2 regions of the Croceivirga sp. JEA036 genome follow, and region 2 is predicted to be linked to the other one. Evidence: riboswitches for the same ligand, from Rfam matches in the RefSeq annotation. Region 2 holds a riboswitch; the other holds the start of a gene.
The links. Region 2 has a riboswitch for thiamine pyrophosphate ahead of HCO57_RS09445 (TonB-dependent receptor). Riboswitches for the same ligand answer to the same signal wherever they lie in the genome.

Region 1: another riboswitch for thiamine pyrophosphate. It lies ahead of thiS (sulfur carrier protein ThiS); the one in region 2 lies ahead of HCO57_RS09445 (TonB-dependent receptor).

The regions. Positions count from the first base shown of each region.
Region 1 covers NZ_JAATON010000001.1:612,901-628,035, forward strand. Annotated here, with positions in the region: gene HCO57_RS02325 (sodium:solute symporter family protein) at 1-910, shown strand, start outside; gene acs (acetate--CoA ligase) at 938-2,845, shown strand; TPP riboswitch at 2,872-2,963, shown strand; gene thiS (sulfur carrier protein ThiS) at 3,021-3,221, shown strand; gene thiC (phosphomethylpyrimidine synthase ThiC) at 3,241-5,097, shown strand; gene HCO57_RS02345 (thiamine phosphate synthase) at 5,104-5,721, shown strand; gene HCO57_RS02350 (hydroxymethylpyrimidine/phosphomethylpyrimidine kinase) at 5,711-6,508, shown strand; gene thiE (thiamine phosphate synthase) at 6,477-7,133, shown strand; gene HCO57_RS02360 (thiazole synthase) at 7,123-7,911, shown strand; gene thiH (2-iminoacetate synthase ThiH) at 7,911-9,026, shown strand; gene moeB (molybdopterin-synthase adenylyltransferase MoeB) at 9,027-10,091, shown strand; gene HCO57_RS02375 (c-type cytochrome domain-containing protein) at 10,094-12,133, opposite strand; gene HCO57_RS02380 (hypothetical protein) at 12,138-12,950, opposite strand; gene HCO57_RS02385 (6-bladed beta-propeller) at 12,950-13,981, opposite strand; gene HCO57_RS02390 (DUF1501 domain-containing protein) at 13,981-15,135, opposite strand, start outside.
Region 2 covers NZ_JAATON010000003.1:223,118-238,252, forward strand. Annotated here, with positions in the region: gene HCO57_RS09445 (TonB-dependent receptor) at 1-919, opposite strand, end outside; TPP riboswitch at 1,015-1,108, opposite strand; gene HCO57_RS16750 (hypothetical protein) at 1,406-1,531, opposite strand; gene HCO57_RS09450 (hybrid sensor histidine kinase/response regulator) at 1,684-4,071, shown strand; gene HCO57_RS09455 (sigma-54-dependent transcriptional regulator) at 4,060-5,430, opposite strand; gene HCO57_RS09460 (hypothetical protein) at 5,567-5,866, opposite strand; gene HCO57_RS09465 (hypothetical protein) at 6,121-6,744, shown strand; gene HCO57_RS09470 (DUF4301 family protein) at 6,772-8,313, opposite strand; gene HCO57_RS09475 (AAA family ATPase) at 8,310-8,873, opposite strand; gene pnuC (nicotinamide riboside transporter PnuC) at 8,834-9,466, opposite strand; gene HCO57_RS09485 (YkoF family thiamine/hydroxymethylpyrimidine-binding protein) at 9,450-9,710, opposite strand; gene HCO57_RS09490 (4'-phosphopantetheinyl transferase family protein) at 9,749-10,390, opposite strand; gene ahcY (adenosylhomocysteinase) at 10,455-11,771, shown strand; gene HCO57_RS09500 (SDR family oxidoreductase) at 11,847-12,950, shown strand; gene rpmA (50S ribosomal protein L27) at 13,070-13,330, opposite strand; gene rplU (50S ribosomal protein L21) at 13,374-14,012, opposite strand; gene HCO57_RS09515 (DUF4199 domain-containing protein) at 14,110-14,562, opposite strand; gene HCO57_RS09520 (M16 family metallopeptidase) at 14,697-15,135, shown strand, end outside.

The DNA of each region.
Region 1 (15,135 bases), on a different contig from region 2:
TTTATACACTACTGCTCCAGCGATTGCTGTTTTTGCACGTACCAATCTAATGGAAACCGTACAAGACAAACCCTATAAAGAAATCCCTGCTTGGTTTACCAAATGGGAAGAAACTGGACTTATTGCTTGGACCGATAAAAACGGAGATGGAAAAATTCAATATTTGCCAGGGAGTGCTATAGAAGGCAAGCAACCCCAATTTATCACAGCAAGAGGAGCATCAGGAGAACGTCAAATAAACAACGCAAGTACCAGTGCTAATGAGTTGTATATAGACCGTGATATTACGGTTTTAGCCAATCCTGAAATAGCAGAATTACCCAATTGGGTTATTGCATTGGTGGCTGCAGGCGGTTTAGCGGCTGCCTTGTCTACAGCGGCGGGACTACTGTTGGTAATTTCTACTTCTATTTCTCACGACTTGGTTAAAAAACAAATTGCTCCAAATATTTCTGATAAAAAAGAACTACTTCTGGCACGTGTAGCTTCTCTTTTTGCAGTAGTAGTGGCGGGTTATTTTGGTATTCATCCGCCAGGTTTTGTGGCCTCCGTAGTAGCCTTGGCCTTTGGCTTGGCTGCTTCTTCTTTCTTTCCTGCCATCGTATTAGGCATTTTTAGTAAAAGAATGAATAGGGAAGGAGCCATAGCAGGTATGTTATCAGGTTTGGGAATTACCTGTTTTTACATTGCTAAATTTAAGTTAGGATGGTTAGGAAGTCCAGAAAATGCTACCGCAGACCATTGGTGGTGGGGTATTTCTCCCGAAGGTTTTGGTACCATTGGTATGCTGGTTAACTTTATAGTAGCTCTTCTAGTTGCTAGTATAACTAAAGCACCACCGGTAGAAGTGCAAGAAATAGTAGAAGACATAAGGATACCCACAGGTGCTGGGAAAGCCATAGAACATTAATATAAAATAAACAGCGAATACATAAACATGAGTAATTATCACATAAAACACTTAGAAGAATATTTTCAGGTTTACCGTAGGTCCGTAAGGAATCCAGAGAATTTTTGGGAAGAAATTGCAGAAGAACATTTTTTGTGGCGTAAAAAATGGAATAAGGTGTTGGAGTGGGATTTTGCTAAACCAGAAGTAAAATGGTTTTCGGGAGCACAATTAAACATCACAGAAAATTGTATTGACCGTCATTTGCATGTAAGGGGTGACAAAACAGCGATTTTATTTGAACCGAATAATCCAGATGAACCGGCAGAACATATTAGTTATTTAGAGTTGCATACACGCGTATCTAAATTTGCTAATGTGTTAAAGGATAAAGGCATAAAAAAAGGGGATAGGGTAGTTATTTATTTACCTATGATTCCAGAATTGGCGGTATCGGTTTTAGCTTGTGCACGTATTGGAGCAATACATTCTGTTGTATTTGCTGGTTTTTCAGCTTCGGCATTAGCTACCCGTATAAACGATTGTGAGGCTAAAATGGTAATTACTTCAGACGGTTCATATAGAGGTGCTAAAACCATCGATTTAAAAGGTATTGTAGATGAGGCTTTAGAAGATTGTACTACGGTAGATAAGGTACTTGTTGCCAAGCGAATCAATTCAGACATCCAACTGAAAGAAAATAGAGACGAATGGTTACAACCCTTACTAGATGAAGCCTATGGGGATTGTGTACCAGAGATAATGGATTCAGAAGACCCTCTATTTATTTTGTACACTTCGGGCTCTACGGGTAAACCTAAGGGAATGATGCATACTACTGGTGGATATATGGTATATGCGGCATACTCTTTTAAAAATGTTTTTCAATATCGGGAAGAAGATGTGTATTGGTGTACCGCAGATATTGGATGGATTACGGGTCACTCGTACATTGTTTATGGGCCGTTAGCCAATGGGGCTACTACGGTAATGTTTGAAGGGGTTCCGTCTTATCCCGATTATGGACGCTTCTGGGAAATTGTTCAAAAACATAAGGTGACACAGTTTTATACAGCGCCAACGGCAATTAGGGCCCTGGCAAAAGAAAATATTGATTTTGTAACAAAGTACGATTTATCGTCTTTAAAAGTTTTAGGAACTGTAGGGGAGCCTATAAATGAGGAAGCTTGGCATTGGTACAATGATCATGTTGGCGAAAAGAATTGCCCTATTGTAGATACCTGGTGGCAAACCGAAACAGGGGGTATCATGATATCTCCCATCCCGTTTAGTACGCCTACCAAGCCTACCTATGCCACGCTACCGCTACCAGGTGTACAACCTGCTTTGATGGATGAAAATGGAAAGGAAATTAAAGGCAACCAAGTAGATGGTAGATTGTGTATAAAATACCCTTGGCCCTCTATGGCTAGAACCATTTGGGGCAACCACCAACGCTATAAAGACACCTATTTTTCTGCTTTTGAAAATATGTATTTTACAGGCGATGGAGCATTACGCGATGAGGTAGGCTATTACCGTATTACGGGTAGGGTAGATGATGTAATAATTGTCTCTGGTCATAACCTGGGTACAGCACCTATAGAAGATGCTATAAATGAACACCCTGCGGTGGCAGAATCTGCTATTGTTGGTTTTCCGCATGATATTAAGGGAAATGCACTTTACGGCTTCGTAATTTTAAAAGAAACAGGAGAATCTAGGGATAGAAATAACCTAAGAAATGAGATTAATCAGCAAATTTCTGATAAAATTGGCCCCATTGCAAAGCTAAATAAAATTCAGTTTGTACCTGGACTTCCTAAAACACGTAGTGGTAAGATTATGAGGAGAATACTTCGGAAAATTGCATCTAACGATTTAAGTAATTTAGGCGATACGTCTACCTTGTTAAATCCAGAGGTTGTAGACCAAATCATTAAAGAAGCTTTGTAAAAACAACTTTTTATTCTATATCTTTGGTACAGCTTTAGGGGTGGCCTGTATGGTCTGAGAAATACCCTTTGAACCTGATGCGGCTAATACCGACGAAGGGAAAAGCAATTCAGACGTATTTCCGGATTCGCTATTTTCATTTTCGTGCTATTAGTCCATCTTAATGTAAAAAATTATGGTGGTTACCTTAAATGAGAATAACATTACTACTACAGCCGGAATTTCCTTATCACAATTTGTAGCTACACAATTACCATCTACAGCAGGCATTGCCTTAGCTGTAAATGATGCCGTGGTGTTTAAACAGGACTGGGAAAGTACCGTTTTGCAAGAAGGTGATGCTATTTTGGTTGTAAGAGCCACACAAGGAGGATGAATACAACACAAAACGCATTATGAAAACAGACACCATTCCAAAACCGCAATCCATTACCACAACCCCTTTTCCTAATTCTAAGAAAGTCTATGTACAAGGGCAGCTTTTTCCAGAAATAAAAGTAGCTATGAGAGAGATAGCTTTGGATGATACGGTAGATAGCTTTACCCAGAAAAGAACACCAAATGCGCCAGTTACCGTGTATGATACTAGTGGTCCATACACAGACCCCGAGAAATCCATTGATGTGCACCAGGGGATAGAACGCTTACGCGAGTCTTGGATAATGAACCGTGGGGATGTAGAAGCTTTAGATGATTTTTCTTCCCATTACGCTAATGAGCGTTTAGAGAACACTAATTTAGATGCGCTACGCTTTAATCATATAAAAAAACCGTTGCGCGCTAAAAAAGGCCAAAACGTTTCTCAGATGCACTATGCAAAAAAGGGAATTATTACGCCAGAGATGGAGTATATCGCCATTAGAGAAAATCAGAAATTACAAGAAGTACAGCAGTTGAGTAAACAACATCCTGGGCAATCTTTTGGAGCGGGAATTCCTAAAGTAATTACGCCAGAATTTGTTCGGGATGAGGTAGCCGCTGGTAGGGCTGTAATTCCTAATAATATCAATCATCCAGAAAGTGAACCCATGATTTTAGGTAGAAACTTTTTGGTGAAAATCAATGCCAATATTGGGAATTCTGCCACCACATCTAGCATAGAAGAAGAAGTAGAAAAAGCGGTGTGGGCATGCCGCTGGGGAGCAGACAGCATTATGGACCTGTCTACGGGGCAAAACATTCATGAAACACGAGAATGGATTATTCGCAATTCTCCAGTGCCAGTAGGTACTGTGCCTATTTACCAAGCCTTAGAAAAAGTAAACGGAAAGGCCGAAGACTTGACCTGGGAAATTTTTAGAGACACCCTAATTGAACAAGCAGAACAAGGAGTAGATTATTTTACCATTCATGCAGGGGTACGTTTGGCCTATGTGCCCATGACCGCAAAGCGTATTACAGGAATTGTTTCTCGTGGCGGTTCTATTATGGCCAAATGGTGTTTGGCACACCATAAAGAAAGCTTTTTATATACGCATTTTGAAGATATCTGTGAGATTTTAAAGCAGTACGATGTAGCGTTCTCTTTAGGAGATGGTCTGCGCCCAGGTTCAATTGCAGATGCTAACGATGAGGCTCAATTTGCTGAGCTAGAAACCTTGGGGGAGCTCACAAAAATTGCCTGGAAGCATGATGTGCAAACGTTTATAGAAGGTCCGGGACACGTACCCATGCACATGATTAAAGAAAACATGGACAAGCAATTAGAGGCCTGTGGCGGAGCCCCTTTTTACACCTTAGGCCCTTTAACCACAGATATTGCTCCGGGTTATGACCATATTACCTCTGGTATTGGTGCAGCAATGATTGGTTGGTACGGTACCGCTATGTTGTGCTATGTAACACCAAAAGAACATTTAGGATTACCAAATAAAGACGATGTGCGTACGGGAGTAATTACTTATAAGTTAGCAGCTCACGCAGCAGATTTAGCAAAGGGGCATCCTGGCGCACAATACCGTGACGATGCCTTGAGTAAAGCCCGTTTTGAGTTTAGATGGGAAGACCAGTTTAACTTAAGTCTAGACCCTGAGCGTGCAAGAGAATATCATGATGAGACCTTACCCGCACAAGGTGCAAAAATTGCCCATTTCTGTAGTATGTGCGGTCCTAAATTTTGCTCTATGAAGATTTCTCAAGAAGTAAGGGACTATGCGGCTAAAAAGGAAGTGAATGAGCAGAATGCCTTAGAAGTGGGCATGCAAGAGAAGTCTCAGGAATTTAAGGATAAAGGAAGCGAAGTGTATTTATAGTCATCTATGAAGTTTAAAAGTCCTATTGTGATTACTACGGAGACCTATTATCCGCAAGAAGTGAATTGGATTATAGCACTTTTTGAGGCGGGTTTGGAACGGCTACACCTTAGAAAACCACAATGGGACTTGCAACAATGTAATGCATTGCTTAACGCTATACCTGTAGAATATCACAAACAAATAGTGGTGCATCAACACCATGCATTAGCATCAAAATTTTATTTAGGAGGTATACATTTAAGGGAGAAAGACAGAAATGAAATTAAAATAGACTTGGCTAGTTATTGCCGTAAACAACAGCAAAAAGGCAAAACCGTGAGTACATCCTTTCATCAATTAGAAACAGTTATAACTAAAGGTGATTATTTTAACTATTCGTTTTTAAGTCCAGTTTTTGATAGTACCTCTAAACAAGGATATGCTGGAAAGGGATTTAATGTGATGAACCTGGCCCAAACCATTGTTGCTCTTGGAGGAATAACAAGTACAACTATTACACAAACGAAAGCCTTAGGTTATTCGGGAGTAGCGGTTTTAGGAGGTGTTTGGCAGCATTCTTCTCCGCTTGATGCCTATTTGGCTTTGCAAAAGTCATGGAAAAACCAAGCTTATGAAAACTGAACGCCCCTATGTGCTAACCTTGGCGGGTTTTGACCCTTCTGCGGGTGCAGGTTTGTTGGCTGATATTAAAACTTTTGAGCAACTTCATTGTTATGGTTTGGCGGTGCAGACGGCCAATACCATACAAACAGACGATACCTTTACAGCTTGCCATTGGATAGCCAAGGACATAATTATAGAACAATTGAGCATTGTTTTAAAAAGGTTTCCCGTAGCTTATATTAAAGTCGGCATTGTAGAAAGTTGGTCTGTTTTAGAGGAGCTAATAGGAGTCGTGAAAACAATAAAACCTGAGGCTAAAATAGTTTTTGATCCTATATTTAGTGCTTCGGCCAATTTTGATTTTCATTCAGAAGCATCTATTCAAACCGAAAAACTAGCATTAGAGAATGTGTTAAGCCATTGTTATTTGATAACGCCAAATTATAATGAATTACAAATAATGGCTAATGGAATAGCTACGGAAGATTTCTTAAAGATGCTTTCTACTACCACCAATGTTTTAGTAAAAGGAGGACATAAAAAAATTGAAAAAGGTATAGATCAATTATACACTACAACAGGCACTGTATATGAAATAAAAGGGATTCCAGAGCTATTATCGGCTAAACACGGTACAGGCTGTATTTTGTCTGCTGCACTTGTTGCAGAATTGGCCAAAGGAAAATCGCTTTTAGAGGCCAGCAAAAAGGCAAAAAATTATGTAGAACAACGCATGGGTTCTAATACCACTTTATTGGCATACCATACATCATATGAAAACAAAAATAGACTTAAATACATTTAAGTTACAGTACATCTCTCAAGGAAGCACTGTAGCGGAACATTTACAAAATATTGAGGCAGTATTGACTGCGGGTTGTCAATGGATACAACTTCGTCTCAAGGACACTTCGGCTTCAGTTTATGAACAGGCAGCCCAAGAGGCCAAAAAATTAACAGATGCCCATAATGCTGTATTAATTATCAATGATAATGTTGCGGTGGCAAAAGCGGTCAATGCCACAGGAGTACACTTGGGTTTAACAGATACAAGCCTAGAAGAAGCACGCCTTGCATTAGGTGAGGATGCAATCATTGGTGGTACTGCCAATACTCTAGAAGATTGCTCGGCACGAATTTCTTCTAAAGCAGATTATATAGGGTTGGGACCTTTTAGATTTACAGCAACCAAAAAGAATTTGAGCCCCATTCTTGGTGTTACAGGGTTCCAACAAATAACGACAGCATTGTCTAAAAACGGAGCAAACATTCCTATAGTGGCAATTGGTGGCATTACCCCAGAAGATGTAGCACAAATTGCTACAACAGGAGTGTCAGGGGTTGCCGTTTCTGGAATATTATCGGGTCAGCCCAAAAACTTAAAAACAATCACAGCGCAATTTTTAAATACAACGTACCATGGCAACTAAAGACAATTTAATTCTAGGAGGTAAAGAGTTTACTTCCCGTTTGTTTGCAGGAACAGGAAAATTTGCGAGCATGTCTTTGATGCGTGATGCCATCGTTGCATCCGGTTCGGAATTGGTTACTATGGCTTTAAAAAGAGTTGAGGTGACTAATGAGGAAGACGATATTTTAAAACATATCAATCAGGCAAAAGTAAATCTATTACCCAACACTTCTGGAGTACGTACGGCAAAAGAAGCTGTGTTTGCTGCACAATTAGCGAGAGAGGCATTAGATACAAATTTTATTAAACTAGAAATACACCCAGACCCAAAATACTTATTGCCAGACCCGATTGAAACTCTTAAAGCTGCGGAGGAGCTGGTACAACAAGGTTTTGTGGTGATGCCCTATATCCACGCAGACCCAGTTCTGTGTAAACGTTTAGAAGATGTAGGTGTGCAATGCGTAATGCCATTAGGTGCACCTATTGGCACCAACAAAGGATTGAAAACATTGGAGTTTTTAGAAATTATAATTGCACAAAGTAATGTGCCAGTGGTAGTTGATGCTGGTATAGGAACCCCATCTCATGCGGCACATGCTATGGAAATAGGTGCAGATGCAGTTTTAGTGAATACGGCGATTGCAGTGTCTAAAAATCCTGTGCAAATGGCAGAGGCTTTTAACTGGGCAGTTAAAGCAGGGAGGCAGGCGTATTTAGCTGAATTAGCCCCCACTGCTATGAGTGCCAACGCCAGTAGTCCCTTTACTCAATTTCTATCAGAAACCCAGTTGTAATGAAACAGTTTAAAGAAGTCTTTGAACAATATGATTGGGAAACGGTGGTCCAAGAAATTTATGCGAAGACCCAGGCAGATGTGCAATTAGCCTTGCAAAAAGAGCATCGAAGCTTGGATGACTTTATGGCCTTGATTTCACCTGCGGCAAAGCCTTTCTTAAATCAGATGGCGAATGCGAGCCATGCCCTTACAAAAAAGCGTTTTGGGAACACCATACAAATGTACGCACCCTTGTATTTAAGTAATGAATGCCAAAATATTTGTACGTATTGTGGCTTTAGCATGACGAATAAAATTCCAAGAAAAACGCTTACCGACGAGGAAATTTTGAAAGAAGCATCGTATTTAAAAACAAAGGGTTTTGATCATGTATTGTTAGTCACAGGAGAAGCTAATAGAACTGTTGGTGTAGACTATTTAAACAATGCTATTCAGTTACTAAGAACACATTTTGCCAATATTGCTATAGAAGTACAGCCTTTAGATACGGAAGAATATAAGCGCTTAATTAATAGTGGTTTGTATGCGGTTTTGGTATACCAAGAAACGTATCACCAAGCGGAATACAAAAAACACCATCCAAAAGGTAGAAAGTCCAATTTTGATTACCGTCTAGAAACACCAGACAGATTAGGAAAAGCAGGTATACATAAGATTGGACTTGGAGCCTTATTAGGCTTAGAAAATTGGCGTGCCGATAGTTTTTTTAATGCTTTACATTTTAAATATTTGCAACGTACCTACTGGCAGACCAAATATTCCATCTCTTTTCCTAGATTACGCCCACATTCCGGTGGTCTAGAACCTAAGGTGGTTATGACAGATGCGGATTTGGTACAATTAATTTGTGCTTACCGACTTTTAGATGAGGATGTGGAATTATCAATTTCTACAAGAGAGAGTATTCCTTTTAGGCAAAATATTGTCAATCTAGGAATCAACTCCATCAGTGCGGAGTCAAAAACAAATCCAGGGGGGTACGTGGTGGAGCCAGAATCCTTGGAACAATTTGAAATTTCTGATGAACGTCCCACGGAAGAGGTGGTAGCTATGCTAGAAGCACAAGGCTTAGATGTGGTTTGGAAAGATTGGGAACATTTTAGTGCTATTTAAATGAAACTATCACAGGAAGAAGCAAACCAATATCACCGCCATCTTATATTGGATGAGGTTGGTGTAGCAGGGCAATTAAAGTTGAAAACGGCTAAAGTTTTAGTTATTGGTGCAGGTGGTTTAGGATGCCCCATTTTACAATATTTGGCTGCGGCAGGTGTAGGAACTTTAGGCATTATTGATGACGATGTAGTAGCGATAAGCAATCTACAACGGCAGATTCTTTACAGTACAGATACCGTAGGACAACCAAAGGTAGATGTGGCTAAAAAAAGATTGGAAGCGATGAATCCCCATGTAAATATAATAGCCCATAACACGCGTCTTACACGCGATAATGCTTTAGAAATTATCAGGAAATATGATATAGTTGTAGATGGGAGCGACAATTTTGCCACCCGCTATTTGGTAAATGATGCTTGTGTTTTAGCAGATAAGCCCTTAGTTTTTGGGTCTATTTTTAAGTTTGATGGACAAGTGACCGTTTTTAACTACCAAAATGGCCCCACTTACAGGTGTCTCTATCCAAATCCGCCTGCAGAAGATACGGTACCTAATTGCTCAGAAATTGGGGTATTAGGCGTTTTGCCAGGTATAATAGGGGGATTACAAGCCAGCGAAACCTTAAAAATAATTTTGGGTTTAGGAACGGTATTGAGTGGAACTTTACTACAAATAGATGTATTGTCTGGTAAGCAATTAAAACTAAATTTTAAGCGTAACCCAGAAATTAATATTACTGAGTTATTGCCCAATTATGAGGCATTTTGTGGTATTTCATCATCAGTCCAAGAACTTACATGGGCCAAAGTACAAGAAAACCCAATTCACTATAACTTGCTAGATGTACGTACTCTAGAAGAACGAGAAGCGCACCATTTAGGAGGCTTACACATTCCATTGTCTGATTTAAGTACCCAATGGAATAGGATACCAATTAGCGAAAACCTTGTGGTCTATTGCCAATCAGGAAAAAGAAGCGCTAAGGCTATCCATGTTCTAAAGGAACACTTAAAAGAAACCACTTTATATAGTTTAAAAGGTGGTGTAAACGCAACGCTTTAATATCAGTTTAAAACCACTTCATCAATAAAAATAAAGCTATTACCTCCAGGGTCTGTGTGCCATTCTGGGTTTTTACCTTGGTTTACAATTTCCAATTGAATTCCTTTAACTTTTATCGTATCAAATTCTAAGGTGATGAGGTTGCGTTGTACATCAACATTAGGCTCGTTTTTACCTAAATCAATGGTTTTTAAGGTCTTTTTAGCCCCATTTTCGGTAATTCCTATCACTTTATAGCCTATAGGCGAAAAAATCCAACTAGTGGGTGCGGATAAATGACTAACACTTATACTACTTATTTCTTTGTTTTCATCAAATAGAAACGTACCCTTCAAGTTTTGTTCTTCGTATCCTAACCATTTACCATCTACAAAATTGGTGCTTCCTCGTTTACCATCAAATAAGGTTACTTCATGCTGTGCTGCATATTTTTCGTGTGGTTTGGCATGCAATTTTCCTTCTTTAATAGGGATGCCACTTTTTATAAAGTCGCGCTTGGTATATTCACTTTTGCCCCAACCTTCTTTTTCACTAAAAGCCAAAACTGTCTGGGTTTTAGAAATGTAAAATGGATGGGTATAGACCTTAAATAGCGTGTCGCTAGCTTTATTTATCACTCCAAAAAAGGTAGTTGCTTCCTCAAAAGAAGTTTCTATAGTTATACGTAGCGAATCTTTAAAAACTTCTTGATTGGCTACAATTACAGGCGATGTTATTTTACTCGCTTTAAATTTTTCATTGATATCCAATCCTTGTAAAATAATATTTGCGTTACTTAAGGATGTAATGCTTTCTTGCGTTAAAGATTGCGGCGTAATATAAACATGGGTTAATTTTTTGTGCTGCCCCAACTGTTCAGAATTGAGCTTTTTAATAGGAGTGCCAAAAAGGTTTAAAGAGGTTAGATACGGTTTGTTTTTTAGCTTTTCTATGCCCTTGTCGGTTACCGCAGTACTATTAAGCTGCAGTTTTATAAGGTTGTTGTATGGCTTAAGCGCTGTTATTAAATCGTCATTGAAATTGGTGTAACTAAGATTGATTTCTACCACATTAGATGCTATATTTTCTAAAGCATCAAAATGGCTAGTTGTTATATTTTTTTGGCGGTTAAAATTGGCTATGAGTAACGGGTTTTCTTCGGATAACTGCTGTAAAGAAATTCCCATTTTTGTAATTCTTTCCAAATCTTCTCTTGGAATAAAGTTTGCATTTTTCGCCAATTGAGACAAATCGCTCTGGTCTTCTTCTAAACTTACCAAGTATGGTTCTAAATGCTTATCTTTATCTAAATCTTCAACAGCACAATCAAAACAGTTCTCGTTTTTAATCCACCAATCTAAGAGCGTAATCTCTTCTGCACTTAGTTGTTGTTTTCCTTTTGGAGGCATGTGTTCATCATCTTCCATAGGCAAGTGTAGCCGATGCATAAATAAATTGGTATTATGACCAGAAATGGTATCGAATAAAAAACCACTTTCTCCGCCTGCTAAAATTTCTGTTTTAGAAGTTAATAACAATCCACCCTTAGCTTTGGATGTATTATGGCAGCTTACGCACTTTGCTTCTAGTACAGGTTGCACCAATTCTGCGTATACCTGAGCCTTTTCTATATCCGCAATAGCTATTGACTTTGGACTATGGTCTGTAAATAAAAAATCTTCACCATGCGTCATGTTACCACCAAAATGCCCTGTTAAGGAAAGCAATACTATACCTATGACGAGTAATAGATTATAAATTTTTCTATAAATAGCTTTGGAACAATAGCGTAATACAAACAAGGTTATAGCGCATAGGGTAAAGGTTATACCCATCCATTTGTGATTGTTGAGCATGTCTACATCATAACCACCATTATCTCCTAAAAACCAACCGGTAGCGATTGATAATAATGAGAAGAATATGGTAATGGCTAGTATAAATAATATGGTTTCTTTTTGGTCTTTTTTACGTATCCACTGCCATAATTCTAGTAAAAACGCCAGTATAAAAATGCCTATGGGCAAGTGTACCAATAAGGGGTGCAAGTTTGCTAAATTCATTTGGTCAATTAATCAGTAGTTCGTCTATAAACAGCCATGGAATTGTGCCTTGGCCCATGTGCCATTGGGGTATGCTTGGTAATGTATTTATTTGGATTTGTAGCTCCTTGTAAGTGCCTTTTTTAATAGGAACTTGTAAAAAGGTAGATGCTGTTTTTTCTCCCTCTTTTGGTATTTGGATGTTTACTTGTCCAATAATTTTCTTATTACTTTCTACAGTTATTTGTTTTGGTAGAAAAACCCAAGAACCATAATCTTTTAAAACTCCCAAACTTACTAAAGATAAGGTGGCAGGTTCCTTTAAACTAACAATTAAGTTTACCTCAGTAGTCTGGAAACCCAACCAATCGTTACCCGTTCTAAAATTGGTTGTGCCTTTAATCAAATCTTTGAGGCTGGCTTCTTTGTTACCCCTATAAGCAGCTTTAGGTTCTGGTTCTATGATAATTTTTGCATCAGAAAGTAAACTATTCGCCTTAGTTAACTTTAGGGTTGTGGTATCACTAGTTTGATAATATGGATGGGTGCTCCATACCTTTAAAGTGCTTGTTGTTTTAATTTCAATAGGCTTTTTATGATTTGCGGTTCTTGGTTTATCATCTGCTAATTGATAATGTAAAACACTCCCTTTTTCTCCTTCTGTAAAGCTTAACAAGGCTTGTTTTGTGAATAGAAGGGAATCTACATAAACTACTGGTGCTGCCAACGCAAAAGTAGATTGTTGATTATCTTCCTGTCCAAAAGCTCTGGAAGTATAACCTACTAATACAATAATAAGTATGCCTTTAAAATAATTCCATCTTAAAACGTACTTCATTACACACGGGTTAATTTTATAGGGTAGGTTTTTCCGCTATTCCATTGAGGAACGTACAAATTTTCGTCCTCATCAACACAAACATCATGTGGATGCTTAAAAATGGATAAGGTTTGGTACATGTTTCCTAATTTACCCTCAGTATACTTAGGTACACATCCTCCTGGGGCTGAAACCAATTGGTCGTTTTTGTCCAAAACACAAATAAAACCGGTATCCTGGGAGCCATCATGAGACCAGATGGAAGCTAAATAAACGTTTTCATTATGTATTACTGGCCTACAGATATAAGCCCCAGGCAAGTCTATGGTGCTAATAAGCTCACCTGCCATTGAAAAACGTTTTAGTTTGTTCTGTTGTCTGGCTGTGATGAGCAGGGTAGGAGGTTTGCCATTTCTAGCATCTATGCATATACCATGGGCATTATCAAAATGATGCATTTGGGAGCCTTTGCCTCCAAAAATGTTTAGAAGTTCGCCCTTAGCATTGTAATGCGTTATGTATTGTGCTCCATAACCATCTGCAATGTAAACATCCCCATTTGAAGCAATAGCCGTTTCCGTAGGAATAAAGCTTGATTTACTTTCGTATTTTTCACTTTCTAATGGACAAGAATAGACTTGAATTACCTTTCCGTCTAAGGTTGTTTTAATAACCTCGTGCCTGTTGTTATCGCTTATATACAAATATTCCGTACCATTTTCATTGTGTAGGGTTAAACCATGGGCACCAGGATATTGCGTTCCCCAAGCGTTTAATAAGTCTCCATCCTTATTGTAAACCAAGACATTATTTTTGGTGTTATTCGTTAACAAATACAAACGCCCTTTTTTGTCTATTACCATTTCATGGCAATCATTAACAGGGTAATATTGACTATTGAGTGCTCCCCAGTTTACATCTACTTTGTACTTAAAATCGCCGTGGCCAACAATACCATTTTCATTGGTTCTTGCTTGAGTAAACAGGGGTAATGTTATTAAACCAGCAGTTGCAATACCTGAATTCTTTAAAAAACTTCTACGCTGCATTAGGCTAAAATATCTTTTACAATATGGCCTTCCACATCGGTTAATCTAAAACGCCTACCTTGATATTTATAGGTAAGCTTTTCATGGTCTATACCCATTAGATGTAGCAATGTAGCTTGGAAGTCATGTACATGTACAGGGTTTTGGGTTATGTTGTAGCCAAAATCATCGGTTTCTCCATATACCAAGCCCGGTTTTACACCACCGCCGGCCAGCCACATGGTAAAACATCTTGGATGGTGGTCTCTACCGTAATTGGTATCGGTAAGAATACCTTGAGAATAGTTGGTTCGGCCAAATTCTCCTCCCCAGATTACCAAGGTATCTTCTAATAAACCACGTTGTTTTAAATCTTCTACCAAAGCTGCGGAAGCTTGGTCTACATCTTTGGCTTGTTTTTCTATGGCTCCCGGTAAATTATCGTGCTGGTCCCAGCCCATGTGGTACAATTGAATAAAACGAACGTCTTGCTCTGCCAATTTTCTGGCCAACAGACAATTTGCGGCGTAAGTACCAGGAATTTTAGCATCTGCGCCATACATTTTGTACACATAATCTGGTTCGTTGGAGGTGTCCATTACCTCTGGCACGGAAGTTTGCATGCGGTAGGCCATTTCATACTGGCTAATTCTACCTTGGGTCTCTGGGTCTCCGTAGTCGTTATAATGGTGCTCATTAAGTTCTGCCAACATATCTAGCATGGCCCGTTTCCCCATTTTGGTCATTCCCTCAGGGTCGTTCAAGTATAATACCGGGTCTTTAGCGGCTCTAAATTGTACTCCTTGGTGCTGGGAATGTAAAAAACCATTACCCCATAATCTAGTGTACAATGGTTGGCCATTTGGCCTTCCCGTACCACGAGAAAGCAGCACGGTAAATGCAGGTAAATTATCATTTTCGGAACCCAACCCGTAACTCATCCATGAACCAATACAAGGTCTGCCCGGTTGTTGGGAACCCGTTTGAAAAAAGGTTACTGCAGGGTCATGGTTAATAGCTTCTGTATACATGGATTTGATAATACACAGGTCGTCTACAATCTTAGAAGTATAAGGAAGCAAATCGCTCATCCAGGTACCATTAGTTCCATGTTGATTAAAATTAAATAAGGAACCCACTAAAGGAAATTTATCCTGACCGGAAGTCATCCCCGT
Region 2 (15,135 bases):
AGTTATCCTCTTCTTTATCATAAAACTGAATATTACCTGCGTCATCAAAATAAACTCCAGCAACGTTATATGTTGGATTCTCTTTTATATCTGGATTTGCCCCTAATGCAGCCACATATTCTGGTTCAAAACCATACCATGCTTGATAGGTAACCTCGTGCCCACCAAAAAGTAGTGCTTTAATGAGTGTATTATCATCTTTAAAAGAGCCTTGTAAAAAATAAGAATCTAAATCAGAAGATGCTCTATCTATGTACCCATCAGAAGTAATTCTAGAAAGTCGGCCAGAGAATTCAAAATGGTCACTAAGTAAACCTGTCCCAAATTTTACATTGGTTCGCAAGGTATTGTAACTCCCAATAGAGCTTCCTATTTGCGCAAATGCTTCTTCTGAAATAGCATCTGTTAACAAATTTAAACTAGCTCCAAAAGCAGCCGCTCCATTAGTAGATGTCCCCACACCTCTTTGCAACTGTAAACTTTCTGTGGAGGATGCAAAATCTGGCATATTTACCCAAAAAGTACCTTGAGATTCAGCGTCGTTGTACGGTATACCATTTATGGTTACGTTAACACGGGTAGCATCAGAACCTCTTACCCTAATCCCGGTATAACCAACCCCTGCACCAGCGTCTGATGTAGTAACCACAGAAGGTAAAAAGTTCATTAAAATGGGAATATCTTGTCCTAAATTTCTTGGAGCTATTTCTTCCTTATCTAAATCTGAAAATGTAACGGGTGTGGCTTTAGTTACTCTTACTGCTTGCACTAAAACCTCATCTAGTACCACTTTGGTTCCTTGAGTAGTATCTGGAGCTTGATTTTGTGCTACAACTAGTTGTAATCCAAAAAATAATATCCCAAAAACGCTTTGTTTTAAAGCTATGCTACAGCACCTTTTTACTAATGAATAATTCATTCTGATTCGTAATTTAAATACGAATAAAAGGGGTTATTATTCTGTTTTAGCTAATTTTTGCTTTGCTTCTAGTTTTACTAGATGCTTTTTACCATAAACGCTAACCGCGTAATTCCTTGGCAGCATTACCCGCCCAGGTTCAATGGGTATAATCTCAGCCACTCAAAAGCAGCACCCCTTTGAGATGGCGGCAAATGTAATACCTAAAATATAAAAAACAAAAAAGGCCGCCCTGGGGACAGCCTTAAAAGGATCAATCTAACAAACTATTTTGATTCGGGGTACAAGGATAACATGGAAAATTATCTTTGTTTGTAATTGACCTTAGACAACGCATGGTTAGTGTAATATAGCATTATCTTAAGTGTTTATAATGGCAGCTTTTTTTAAGAAAAGGACCGTAAGGTGAGAACCGTACGGCCCTTCCAACCAAATCAACCAACCAATGATCCGCTAGCCTAGTGGCTAAAACGGAATGTGAATAACTTATCTATGAACTTCTGCAGTAACAATTTTTGCCTCAACCCTAATTGTCTTTTCTTCATTTAAATAATGAGATGCTATTGCCAATGCTGTTAAAAATGCTAGTCCGTAAATGATAGACTTTAACACGTCTCTTATTTTTTGTTTCTATAAGTAAGACACCCCTTTTTTAAATGGGTCACATTTTTAAGAAAAAAATTTACGTGTTTGGGTTAACAATTAACTTTTTATTGGTGCTCAAAACTTTGAAACCACAATAAATTTGGGCATTTAGCACAGGTTTGGAAAAACGTAAAAATTTTATTGTAAAGATTGTCTTAAGCTATATAGTATTAGCATCTTTAGCCATTTTAGCTGGATGGTTTTTCTATTTGGAGTTAGAAAATATACTGCCTAAAACGCAAAAAATTAATCCAAAGGAGGAGCGCCTTTTAAAAATAAGTACGCTTACTAATGACATTTATACTGCCGAAAGTCTATCTAAATTAGCTCTGCAACGCAATACAAAAAAAGATTTTGCAGCCTATGCCGTAAAAGTAGACAGCATTCTTTTTTTGATAGACACTCTAAAAATTAGCAGTGAGAGCAACAAACATATTTCGCTACTAGATAGTTTAGCCATATTACTACAGCAGAAAGTAGCCAATAACGACCAACTTAGACGATTAGCAACAAAGAACTATGCAGAAAAGTCTTTAGACAGTCTCATCTTAAAAATAAAAACATTAGAGGCTACCGTGGGCACTATAACCCCGAGAGCTTTGGTGCCCAATTTTGACCAACTACCAGAAGCAACACAAAAAAGTGTGATTGCCTATGCGGAACTACTAAATGAAAATGCCAAACGAGAAGAGGGTGCAGAAAATGAACGTAAGATGGTAGATAGCATCTTAATTGCTACTCAAGATTTACTACTAGATACACGTAAAAAACACTTGCGCCAAAATCAACAAATAGCGAACAAAGAATATCAAATATTACGTACTGATATAGAAATATCACAAAAATTGCGAGACTTAGTGAGCACTTTGGAACAAGAAGTTTTAGCCATTACTGCAAATGCAAACTTAGAACAATCCATCGCCCTAAAAAAAAGCACTAAAAATATTAAGTGGTTAGGCATTCTCGCTTTTATTATCATTCTATTATCCATCTATTTTATCACTAGAGATTTTAGAAGAGTACAACGACTAAGCACACAATTAGAAGCTGCAAATACGTACACCAAGGAATTACTGCAGAGCAGGGAGCAGCTTATTAAAACTGTAAGTCATGATATGCGTAGCCCTTTAGGAGTTATAAAAGGATATGCAGATTTACTGCCAACGGCAAACCGAAAAGAAGACACCGAAAAATACATAAGCAACATACAGGTAGCTGCTAACCATGTAAATAAATTAGCGAATGATTTATTAGACTTTTCTAAGTTAGAGGCTGGCAAATTACTTATAGAACCCACAAATTTTATCCCAGCTCAACTGATAGAGGAGATTGCAACGAGCCTAAAGCCAGCAAATACCGCTGTGGCATTACAATTAGACATAGCAGCAACATTACAGCAAACCTTTAAAACAGATCCATTTAGATTACGCCAAATACTCACTAATTTAATTTCTAACGCATTTAAATTTACCCAAAATGGTTATGTAAAAATTAATGCCGACCTACAAAAGGATGCCCAGTTAAAGATAACCATTGCAGATACAGGCAGCGGAATACCTAAGTCGATACAGCAAACCATTTTTAACGAATTTACGCAAGCAGAAACGAATGTAAAGAAAGAAGGTTATGGTTTGGGACTTACCATAGCGCAGAAACTTACACACCTTTTAGGCGGGAAAATATCTTTTACAAGTGAAGAAAACAAAGGAACTACATTTTATGTAGAAGTACCTGTAGAACATATTGAAACTAATTCCCGTTCCAAATCTACAGATTACAGCTCCAAAAAAGTAGTATTAATTGATGATGATACGAGTCTTTTAGCCTTACTATCTACCTTTTTAGAACAGTTAAACATTCCTCACAAGACCTTTACCAAGCTTTCTGATGTTCCAAAAACGATAGGTTTTGAATATGATATTGTATTTACTGATATGCAAATGCCAACTAACACGGGTTTTGAGGTTTTACACGCATTTAAACAGCAAATGCCGCATTATAAAGGGCAGCCAATTATAGCAATGACTGGAAATAGAACTTTAAATGCACACCGCTGTATAAAGGCAGGTTTTGCTCAACTATTGTACAAGCCTTTTTCTAAAGGAGAGCTGCAATCTGCATTAATGAACCACTTAAAAATAGCATCTACAGTAGACACGGTTAAAAACACCACAAAACAAACGTTTTACTATTTAAATACTGAACCATTAACAGGCTTTTTAGACCCTGCACAGTTAGATGAAAAATTAAGAGAAAATTTAAGAATCTTTTATCAAGAAACCTTAAAAAATTATAGCCTAATAGAGCATGCATTGGCAAGTAAAAATCAGGTTGTCATTAAAGAAATTGCTCACAAAATGCTACCTATGTTTAGGTTGTTGCAGATAAGCGAAGTAATCCCCCACTTAGAACAATTAGAAGCAGAAGCAAAAACAAGATCAAAAGAGCATTTCACCAAAGCCTTAGAAAATGTTTTGAATGAATTAAAAGCTTATTTAAACTTCTAGTTTGTATTGCGCAATTTTATTGTACAAGGTTTTACGGGTAACTTGCAGTAGTTTCGCGGCCTTTGTTTTATTATATTTTGTTTGCTCTAGTGCCTTTAAAATTCTTTTTTTCTCTAATTCTTCCTTGTTTAAAATTAAAGATTCGTCTATGGCGCCAGAAGTTTGTGTTTCTTTTAAAACAGCTTCCTTAATATAGGGCGGCAATAGATTAACCGTAATTTCATTTTCTTGGCAAAGCAATACCATTCTTTTCACTAGATTTTGCAATTCTCTTAAATTACCTGGCCAGGCGTATTGTGTTAGTTTTTGTAATGCATCGGCAGAAAACCCGATAATATTTTTATCTAGCTCAGCGTTCGCTTTATTTAAGAAATAATCTAAGAATAATGGTAAATCTGCCCTTCTTTCTTTTAGGGCAGGGACATTTATAGTAAACTCATTTAAACGGTGGTATAAATCTTCTCTAAACTTACCCTGTGCAACAGCCTGCTGCAAATCTTCATTGGTAGCAGTTACTAGCCTAATATCCACAGAAATTTCTTTGGTACTTCCTACTTTTTTAATCTTACGTTCTTGTAGTGCACGTAATAACTGAATTTGATTTTCATAAGAAAGATTGCCTACCTCATCTAAAAAAAGTGTTCCACCAGAACTTGCTTCAAAACAGCCAATTTTATCCTCTACAGCTCCTGTAAAACTACCTTTTACATGCCCAAAAAATTCACTAGCAGCCAATTCTTTGGGTATTGCGCCACAATCTACCGCAATAAAATTGCCGTTACATCTTCTACTATTTTCATGTATTGCCCTTGCTGTAACTTCTTTTCCTGTGCCACTAGCTCCATTAATGAAAACGGACATGTTGGTGGGTGCCACCAAATTAATATGCTCATTAAGTTTTTCTGCAGCTTCACTTATTCCTACTACTCTTGTAGTGCTTTTTGCATTCTCAATTTTAATTTTAGGTACTACAGATTTTTGTTTGTTTGTAGCAGTATGATTATTCGCTATTAATTTATTGATAATGTTCAGTAAAGCATCTGGAGCAAATGGTTTTGCAATATAATCTGCCGCTCCCTTCTTCATTGCGTCCACCGCGCTACCTACTTCTGCATAGCCCGTCATTACCACTACATGACAATTGGGTTGTTTAGATTTTACAATTTCTAATAAATCTATGCCAGAGCCGTTGGGTAGTCTTAAATCTGTCAATAAAACAGTAAAAGGGGTATTTTCTAATTTTTGTAGCGCATCTTCTAAACCAAAGGAATGTAAAACAGAAAAATTTTGTCGTTCTAAAAATCCTTTGAGCATGTTGCAAAAAGCAACGTCATCATCTACTACTAAAATATTTGGCATATAAGATGGGGTTACTATACAAAGATAGTATTGCCTAAGTCTGCAAAGCCATTAAAAAATCTTAAAAGTGAATACAAATGCATAAAAAAAGACCGCAATTGCGGTCTTTTCAGCGTAATAAACTTAAGCGGATATATTACATATCTAGCCAGTTACCTTCTGCATCTGCGTATAAGGTTTGCTCAGAACCGTCTGCAGCAGTGATTTCTAGTTTAAATTCTTGATTCTCGTTCATGTATGCTTTGTTGATGGTAGCACCAGCAAAATCAGTTTCAACTGCATCAGATACAGCAGCAGGCAGGTCAGACACTGCTATTTCTTTAAATTCTTCTGCGATTACCTCGCTCATGATTCCGTCGTGTAAAGTAGCTGTAGAAGCTGTTACTGCTGATAAACTTCCGATTGCTAATGCTGTGGCAAAAAATAACTTTTTCATTTTGTCTGTGTTTTAATGTTAAACTTTGTTCTAGGTATAGAGGAAAAATAATACCAGAATTAGTGCACCACAGCAAAAAAAGCATAGGTTATTGATTGTCAATGTTATATGCTAATTTTAAATTCTAGCATAGTGTATAAAACACTGTATCCCAATACACAAAGTGTGTAAAAAGGAAACAACAATATGTATACTTTATAAGATTTTGTCACATTCTTTTTTGGCCATCGTCTTTTAAAAAAACCATTTTTAATATGCTCAGGTTTATCCTTCTATTTGTATTGTACATTTCAACTCAAATAAGTTTTGCCAAAGAAGTTGCAGTTACCGTTCAATTTAAGAACAAAACAGATATTGCATTTCAAAAAGGATTTCTAATAATTGAAGAAACCCAGCAAAAAATAGCATTTACAAATACGGCCACAAGACAAGTTCTATTACCACAAAAAGGCAGATACAAATTAGATTTTGTAAGTAAGGGCTTTTTTGCATCTATAAATGCTCCCAAACTCCTAAAAAACAAATCTATTATAACAATAACTCTTTTAGATTCTAATAGTAGTATTCCATTTGTTACAAATACTTACGGCTATGAACTAACACCAACTGTAATAGAAGAGCAGCTGGCTAAAGACACTTTAAATTTTATTATCCATACCATATTACCCACAGATAATAAAAGGCAGGCTGCATTTAAAAAAAACTTTGGTATTGGTTTTATATTTAAAAACTGTGCAATTGACCCAATAAGCTTTGCCAATGCGCAAAAACATAATGCTGCTTTAGCTAACTATTTATTGGATAAATATGGTAATGATTGGCTTATAGCATTACCTGTTACTCCTACAGGTATTAGTATAAAAAAGGACGGATTATAAATCCGTCCTTTTGTTACTGGTAATTTTTTATTGTACTTGATGTGTAGGTTTCAATAAGTCGTTTACCGTTTTTACTGGGTTAAAAGTTACCAACGGTACTTCTACAAATATAGTGTTCCAAAATGCCATAGCACCATTCCAAAGACCTGGTAATTCTAATGCTTTTAGCTCCTTACCCTCTTTGGTCTTACCTGTTATAAAGCCCTGTTTAGTATCTACATATTCTAACAGATTATACTTTTCGCCTTTAAAATTTTTAACTCCACAAACCAAATCTACTGGATTAAAATGGGTACTGTTTTGCAAAATGCTCATTTGAGCACCGTCTTTACTATTAATTTGAGCAGATTCTATAATTTGAAGCGAAACGTTGCCCTCTGTATCTTTAATGAAAAATGGACCACCACCGGGTTCACCCTCGTTTTTTACCATTCCACATACACGGATAGGCCTATTTATCTTTTGTTTAAGTTGAGTAATTTTCTCCTCTGGAGATAACTGTTTAAAATCTGACGAAAAACGCACATTTAACTTGTCTTGTAAAAAAGTAGTTATTTCTTCCAATTTGTCTTCTGAAACCTTATCATTCTCTAATTCCGAGGCATACACAAAGGCCTGCTCTTGAATTTTCAATAACAATCCCGCAAGTATTTTTTTACTTTCTGCTACTGCGGTAAGGTTAGATTCTACCACTACATTATCTATATTTTTTATGAATATGATATCTGCCTCTTGATCATTTAAATTTTCTATTAGCGCTCCATGACCTCCAGGTCTAAAAAGAATGCTCCCATCTGCATTACGAAAGGGAGTATCATCCATGTTTACAGCTATGGTATCTGTAGCCGGCTTTTGATTGGAATATGTAATAGAAAAATTAGTCTCGGTTGCCTTGTTTATTTCGGGTGCAGATTTCGCCTCTTCTTTTGTAAACATTTCTTGATGCTGCGGGGAAATGGTAAAATGTAAATTTGCCATACCTTCACTAGTAGCATACAAAGCAGCTTCTTTTAAATGCTCTTTAAAAGGCGTTGCACTCCCATCTTTATACAAGTGAAACGGTAACAACCCTTTAGGATAAAAACCATAATTGAGCCCTTCCTCTGCCAACATTTCTTTAGCAAAAAGATGTACTTTCTCATCTTCTGAGTTATAAGCACCTTCAATTTTTTGCATAAGTGCCATATAAAAAGGAAAGTTAGGCATACCGTCTCTAAATTTTTTTACCGCCTTATCTCCGGTTTTATCTATATAGGCATCTAGACTTCCTTGCTTTGGATTGTAAGCATCTACAAAATTAAAAATAGCCTTGAACATTCTAGAAGCGGCTCCAGAAGCAGGTACAAACTTTAATAAGTGTAGTTGGTTCTTTTTTGAATCAAATAAAGCAGTAAGTTCTTTTTCTTCTTGTTCTGATAGTTTTACAATACCATCGCCTACCACTGCGGCTTTATCTAAAGTTACAAACGGAATACCTTCTTTAAATGTGGCTATTTGTTGTTGTACTTTTTCCTCTGAAATGCCTTTTTTACTTAGTTGATTTTGGTCTTCGGTAGATAGTTTTATCATGCTGACAGTAGTTTATTGATGATGTTTATAGCTGTTTGTAATCGTTCTTCACGACTACCTTTTAAAATAACAAAATTCTTATCATACTTCTTTAAGGTTTTGTGGAAATAAGCAAACATTTCTTCTCTTTGAGTCGGTTTGTCCCTTAAATCATCCTTTTCCCACGGTACATCTATATAGGTAAGCAAATACAACTGATAATTATTTTCTAGCGCATACTTTTCTAGCAATGGATCACAATACCCTAGATAATACGCTTCTGAGTACACTTTAGTTTCTAATAAATCGGTATCGCAAATCAATATATTTTTTGCTGTTTTAGAAAGTTGATTCTCTAATTGCATTTGTCCCGCCGCTATGGGTAGCAAGTCTTCTGGCTCACAGACTTTTTGCTCTCTATCCCATTTGTTTTGTAAATATTCACGGGCGTATTCTGGAACCCATTTGGTGTTATAATGCGCAGCAAGTGCTTTGGATAAGGTTGTTTTACCAGTAGACTCTGGCCCAAAAAGCACAACTTTTAGGAGGTTGCTGGGCTGTTGTTTAAGCTGTTCTTCCATTGTTTGTATCCTTGAATAGCCAATAGGGTAAATATAAAATATTGCAATGCAAACATTCCCCATCCTCTATAGGCATATAAAGGTACCGTAATTAAATCGCCCACAATCCACAACGTCCAGTTTTCTAACTTTTTTGTTGCCATATACCACATAGCTGTAAAAAAGATACCAGAGGTAACAATATCTATATAATTAGGTATCTCTAACGCCTTACCAAACCACTGGTAAACACTATACGTAATAAACATGGTTAATAAAAAGAAGATAAAACCAATACCTTTTTCTCTAGTGTTGGTTCTAGAAATAACTACAACTTGCTGTTTTTCTTTAGTCCTAGACCAGTTCCACCAACCATAAATACTCATTATGGAGTAGTAGAAATTCATCATCATGTCTCCAAACAAACGGTCTACATAAAATAGATATACCGTAATCACTGTTGCCACCAACCCAGTTGGGTACACCATAATATCTTCTCTCTTGGCATAAATTACAGAAGCAATACCAAAGAAAAAGGCGGTAGCTTCTAGTAAAATTAAAGACCAACTTCTTCCTTGATAAGCGGAAAGGAAAAAATCAAAAATTTGGTTCATAAGAGCTTCGGTCAGACTTTACTATTTTCATATAAAGCAAACCATGTTCCATCAATTCCAAGGCTTCTTTAATCTCTTCTGTTAACAAGGCCATGACCTTATCATACTCCCCATAAACATGGGTACTTAATGCGTTTTCTTGCACGGTAAGACCAGAGTCACGGAGTTTTTTGATAAAACTGATGATTATAGGTTCAAAATCGTCTTGTAAAGGCGACAAGGTTAGCTCTACAGAAATTTTCATGGTTTTTGTTTAGGCCCATAAAGCTACTGTTAAAAGCCTCAACTACCAAGATTACGCTGAGCATAAACACAAGTAAACCCTTCAAACTCTAAAAAATCTATTTCGTAAACCGATTTTTTATCGCCATAAACTATTTGTGCAGTTGTTTTTCCAGTATCCATGGTAAAATCTTGGACATCTATATGCTTTAAAAAACTAAGACCCGGCTGGGCATAAATTTTGTAAAGAGATTCCTTGGCACCCCAGACAATGGTTAGTTTACGAATAATGGCTTCGGCATTGGCCAACGTATGGTACTCTTCTATAGGGGTAAATTTATGTGCAATTTTTATAATCTTATCGCGCTGCTTTTCTATATCTATACCTACCTCATGCGAATCACTTAGTATTATTGCAGTAAAATTGTAAGAGTGGGTTATGCTAATATGCTTTCCATCTTTTAAATGGGGCTTTCCATTTTCATCATAATACAAATCACTATCTGCATAACCTTCCAAAGCCATCAAATGTCTAATGCTTAGAAAGGCCCTTCGGTGGCTTTCAGATTTCATCCCATCCATGCGGTTTTGGCAATGTGGGGTCAGCAGCACATCTTTAGCTAATACTGCTTCGGGTTCTTCTACCTTCCAAAGCAACACTTTAGTGGTAGGCGATACTATTATGGTTTTATAAACGGGCACTTGTAAAAGATAAGTAATTTGTACCTTTGCGGCTAAAATTGCTATCAAAATAAATTAAAATAGTATGAGTACAAAAACAATTGCATACGTTCCTTTTAAGGTGAAGGATATTGCCCTTGCCGATTGGGGTAGAAAAGAGATAGAATTAGCAGAAGCAGAGATGCCCGGTTTAATGGCTTTAAGGGAAGAATATAAAGAAGAACAACCTTTGAAAGGTGCCCGTATTGCTGGTTGTTTGCACATGACCATACAAACAGCTGTACTTATAGAAACTTTAGTAGCGCTTGGAGCAGATGTTACTTGGAGTTCTTGTAATATATTCTCTACCCAAGACCACGCTGCTGCTGCCATAGCCGCTGCAGGTATTCCGGTTTATGCCTGGAAGGGTATGAACGAAGAGGAGTTTGATTGGTGTATTGAACAAACCTTATTCTTTGGAGAGGATAGACAGCCCTTAAATATGATTTTAGATGATGGTGGTGACCTTACTAACATGGTTTTGGATAAATACCCAGAACTAGCTGCAGGTGTAAAGGGTTTATCAGAAGAAACCACTACAGGCGTACACCGTTTGTACGAGCGTGTAAAAAACGGAACTTTACCTATGCCCGCTATAAACGTAAACGATTCTGTTACCAAGTCTAAGTTTGATAATAAATACGGATGTAAAGAAAGTGCAGTGGATGCTATCCGTAGAGCAACAGATACCATGTTGGCCGGTAAACGCGTAACCGTTTGTGGTTATGGTGATGTAGGTAAAGGTACCGCTGCTTCTTTTCGTGGTGCAGGAGCTATTGTTACCGTAACAGAGATAGATCCTATTTGTGCGCTACAAGCATGCATGGATGGTTATGAAGTAAAAAAATTAGAAACCGTTGTTGGTAATTCTGATATTGTTATTACCACTACAGGTAACAAGGACATTGTACGTGGGGAACATTTTGAGGCCATGAAAGACAAGGCTATTGTATGTAACATTGGCCACTTTGACAATGAAATAGACATGGCATGGTTAAATGAAAACTTTGGCAGCACCAAGGACGAAATTAAACCACAAGTAGATAAATACACCGTTAACGGTAAAGACATTATTGTTTTAGCAGAAGGTAGATTGGTAAACCTTGGATGTGCTACAGGACACCCAAGTTTTGTAATGAGTAATAGTTTTACTAACCAAACTTTAGCGCAAATAGAGCTTTGGAAAAATAGCGAAAACTACAATAATGAGGTTTATATGTTGCCAAAACATTTAGATGAGAAAGTTGCAGAACTACACTTATCTAGATTGGGCGCAGAGTTAACTACTTTAAAAGAAGACCAAGCGGCTTACATTGGTGTAACCGTAGAAGGTCCTTTTAAGCCAGAATATTACAGGTATTAATTTTTACCTTTGTTAATCTTTTATAAACCCTTGCAGAAGCAGGGGTTTGTTTTTTTTAGTAACCAATAGCCAAGTATGCATATTATTTTAACTGGAGCAACAGGAACTTTAGGTTCGCAACTGCTATTTAGCTTGTTAGAAGAAAGGTTAAATGAACTAAAAAGTATTCACCTTTTAGTACGAAATAAGAAGTCTGTTGATGCTAGTGATAGAATACAAAATATGCTCACCAGTCCAATGGCTCCAAAATTTATTGCCCAGAACTTAATAGCTATTCAGGATAAGTTAACGGTAATAGAAGCAAGCAAAGCATTACAACCAGAAAACTTTTTGGATGCAAACCAGCGCTATTACATGATACATTCTGCTGGCTTTGTGAATTTATCTGTAAATCCAAAAGACGAAGCCCAAATTTTTGAAGAGAATCTAAGCTTTACCAAACAGCTATTTACTGCTTTTAAACCATACTTAAAAAAGTTTGTTTACATCAGTACAGCCTTTGCCGCTGGCAAACAAGATGGGGTTATTGGTAATGATTACCTTAATTATACCCCTGCAGAATATAGAAACTACTACGAAGCCTCTAAACATGCCGCGGAAAAATATGTAGCACAACAATGTGCTGCTAGTACTATTGAAATTCAAATTTTGAGACCTAGTGTTCTAGGTGGTAACGCTTTGGAGAAACCCCGTTTTTTTATCTCCAAATACATGGTGTTTTATTTGTTCGCTAAATTTTTTCAGCATAAAACAGAACAGGGTAGCGTACGTATACAAGCTGGTAATGATAGCAACTTAAATATTATACCAACAGATTATGCCGCCAAAGTAATTTGTAAGGTAATAGACCAACCTGTAGAACAACTCAATATAGTAAATCCTATAGGTACCCATATACTTACTGGAATATCAAAAATTTTAGAGGCGGTTAATTTTAACAATTACCAGCTTACGCAAGAAATTGTAGATAGCGTTGGAGGTTTCGAAACTACTTTGGAAAAATTCTATTATGAAACCATTGGCGTTCACCTTACCCCGTATTTGACTGGAAAACCGCAAAAATGGGACACACAACTACTTGAATCTATCTTACCACTACCTAACTATAATCCAGAAGAATATTTAAAAGCGAATATAGAATACGCTATAAGTCAGAAGTTTAGAAACCAACGGTGGTAATCCATACTGTTCCATTAAAAAACAGTTAGGCTTAGGTATAATTTAGTTGAGAATAGACATAATAAAGCCCTATCCGATTTACTCGAACAGGGCTTTTTAATACTATATTTTGAGTTTTCTTAAGCTTCGAAAGGCTCAATAGAAACGAAGGATTTACCTCCTGCTTTCTTCTCAAATTTTACAACACCATCTACTTTAGCGTGAATTGTATGGTCTTTTCCAAGATATACATTTTCACCAGCATTGTGTTTGGTTCCTCTTTGACGTACAATGATGTTACCAGCAATTGCAGCTTGGCCACCAAAAATCTTAACGCCTAATCGTTTCGATTCTGATTCTCTACCGTTCTTAGAACTACCTACACCTTTTTTATGTGCCATGTTTTCTAGGTTTTGTCTTTACTAATTTTCTGTAGCGGTTAACTTAAGCTTTACCACCATCTAATTCATCTTGCCATTTCTTAAGCTCATCCCACTTACCTTCTGCGGCAAGTTCTGCTTGTTTTGGCCAAGTATCAGTAACGTGGTTACCACGTACATCTGCAATGATTTCTGCAATTTTAGCTGCATCTGTCTTTGCTAACTCAGCAAAAGTAGTGATACCCGCATCATTCAATGTCTGAGCAATTTTTGGACCAATACCTTCAACTTTCTTTAAATCGTCTCCACCTTTGGCTGCCTTTTTAGGGGCGGCTTTAGGAGCCTCTTTTTTAGGAGTTTCTGCTTTAGCTGGAGCAGCTTTTTTAGCACCACTAGCCAAAATGTTCTCAACTACAATCTCTGTTAAAGATTGTCTGTGACCATTTTTCTTACGGTAACCTTTTCTCCTTTTCTTTTTAAAGACAATAACTTTATCGCCTTTCAAATGCTTTACAACCTTAGCTTCTACGGCTGCACCTTCTATGACTGGGGCGCCAACAGTAACTGTACCAGCGTCATCTAACAAAAGAACACGGTCAAAAGTAACTTTTTCTCCTTCTTCTGTTTTTAAACGGTGTACGTATACTTTCTGGTCTTTCGCAACTTTAAATTGCTGCCCTGCCATCTCTACAATTGCGTACATATTTAAATGTTTTAATTGAATTAAATCCCTATTTTCGTAAATAGCGGGTGCAAATATACTGCTAATTCCTTAATCCACAAGGGCAAAAAAGTCTTTTTTATGCTTTACTCAGTATGTTTTTCGACGACTTGAATAATTGCATAAAACTTAATGTCAACACTAAGCTGGTAGCCATACCCATTATTGCCACAGTAAAAAATACTATAGCCGTAAAATTGCTATAGTCTTTAGCCCAAACCGCAGACAATTGCTCCAAAAATAATGGATTCAGCTCAGTGCTATACACCATAAAAAAGAATGTAAAAAGTAAGGTTGCCACAACACCCGTAGTTAACCCAAATTTAAACCCTCTTCCATAATCAAATTTATCTCCGTCTTTAAGCTTTAAGTATTTAATGGTTTCATAAATTCCAAAACCAGTAATAACACCATTAAACAAGCTATAGAAAATGTTGGTGTGCTTGTTAAACAGAGAAAGAATTAAAAAATAGGCCACCAATACCGCTGCGGTAACTAGGCCAAATCTGATAGGTAACGTGCTATTTTTCATGCTTTTAGTTTTATTAAAAGTTACAAAAATTAACAGTCGATACAAAGTTTTTCTTTTTAAGTAATTCTATCTTGTAACAAATTGGCTTTATCTTAGACCAACCGATAGGTATATCAATTAAACTACTATAGAAAATGAAAAGAGTTACACTAACTGTCATGGGCGTATTAGCCCTGACCATGGGCCTCTCTGCCCAATCCGTGAGCTTTGAGGAATACGACCTTGACAACGGACTACACGTAATTTTACATCAGGACAACAGCGCACCTGTAGTAACCACATCTGTAATGTACCACGTTGGTGGTAAGGATGAAGACCCAGAAAAAACGGGTTTCGCTCACTTTTTTGAGCATTTGTTATTTGAAGGCACCAAAAATATTGAGCGCGGTAAATGGTTTCAAATAGTTTCTTCTAATGGCGGCAGAAATAATGCCAATACCAACATGGATAGAACGTACTACTATGAAGTATTCCCTTCTAATAATTTAGAATTAGGACTTTGGTTAGAATCTGAGCGTTTAATGCATCCTGTTATTAATCAAATTGGTGTAGACACACAGAAAGAGGTTGTAC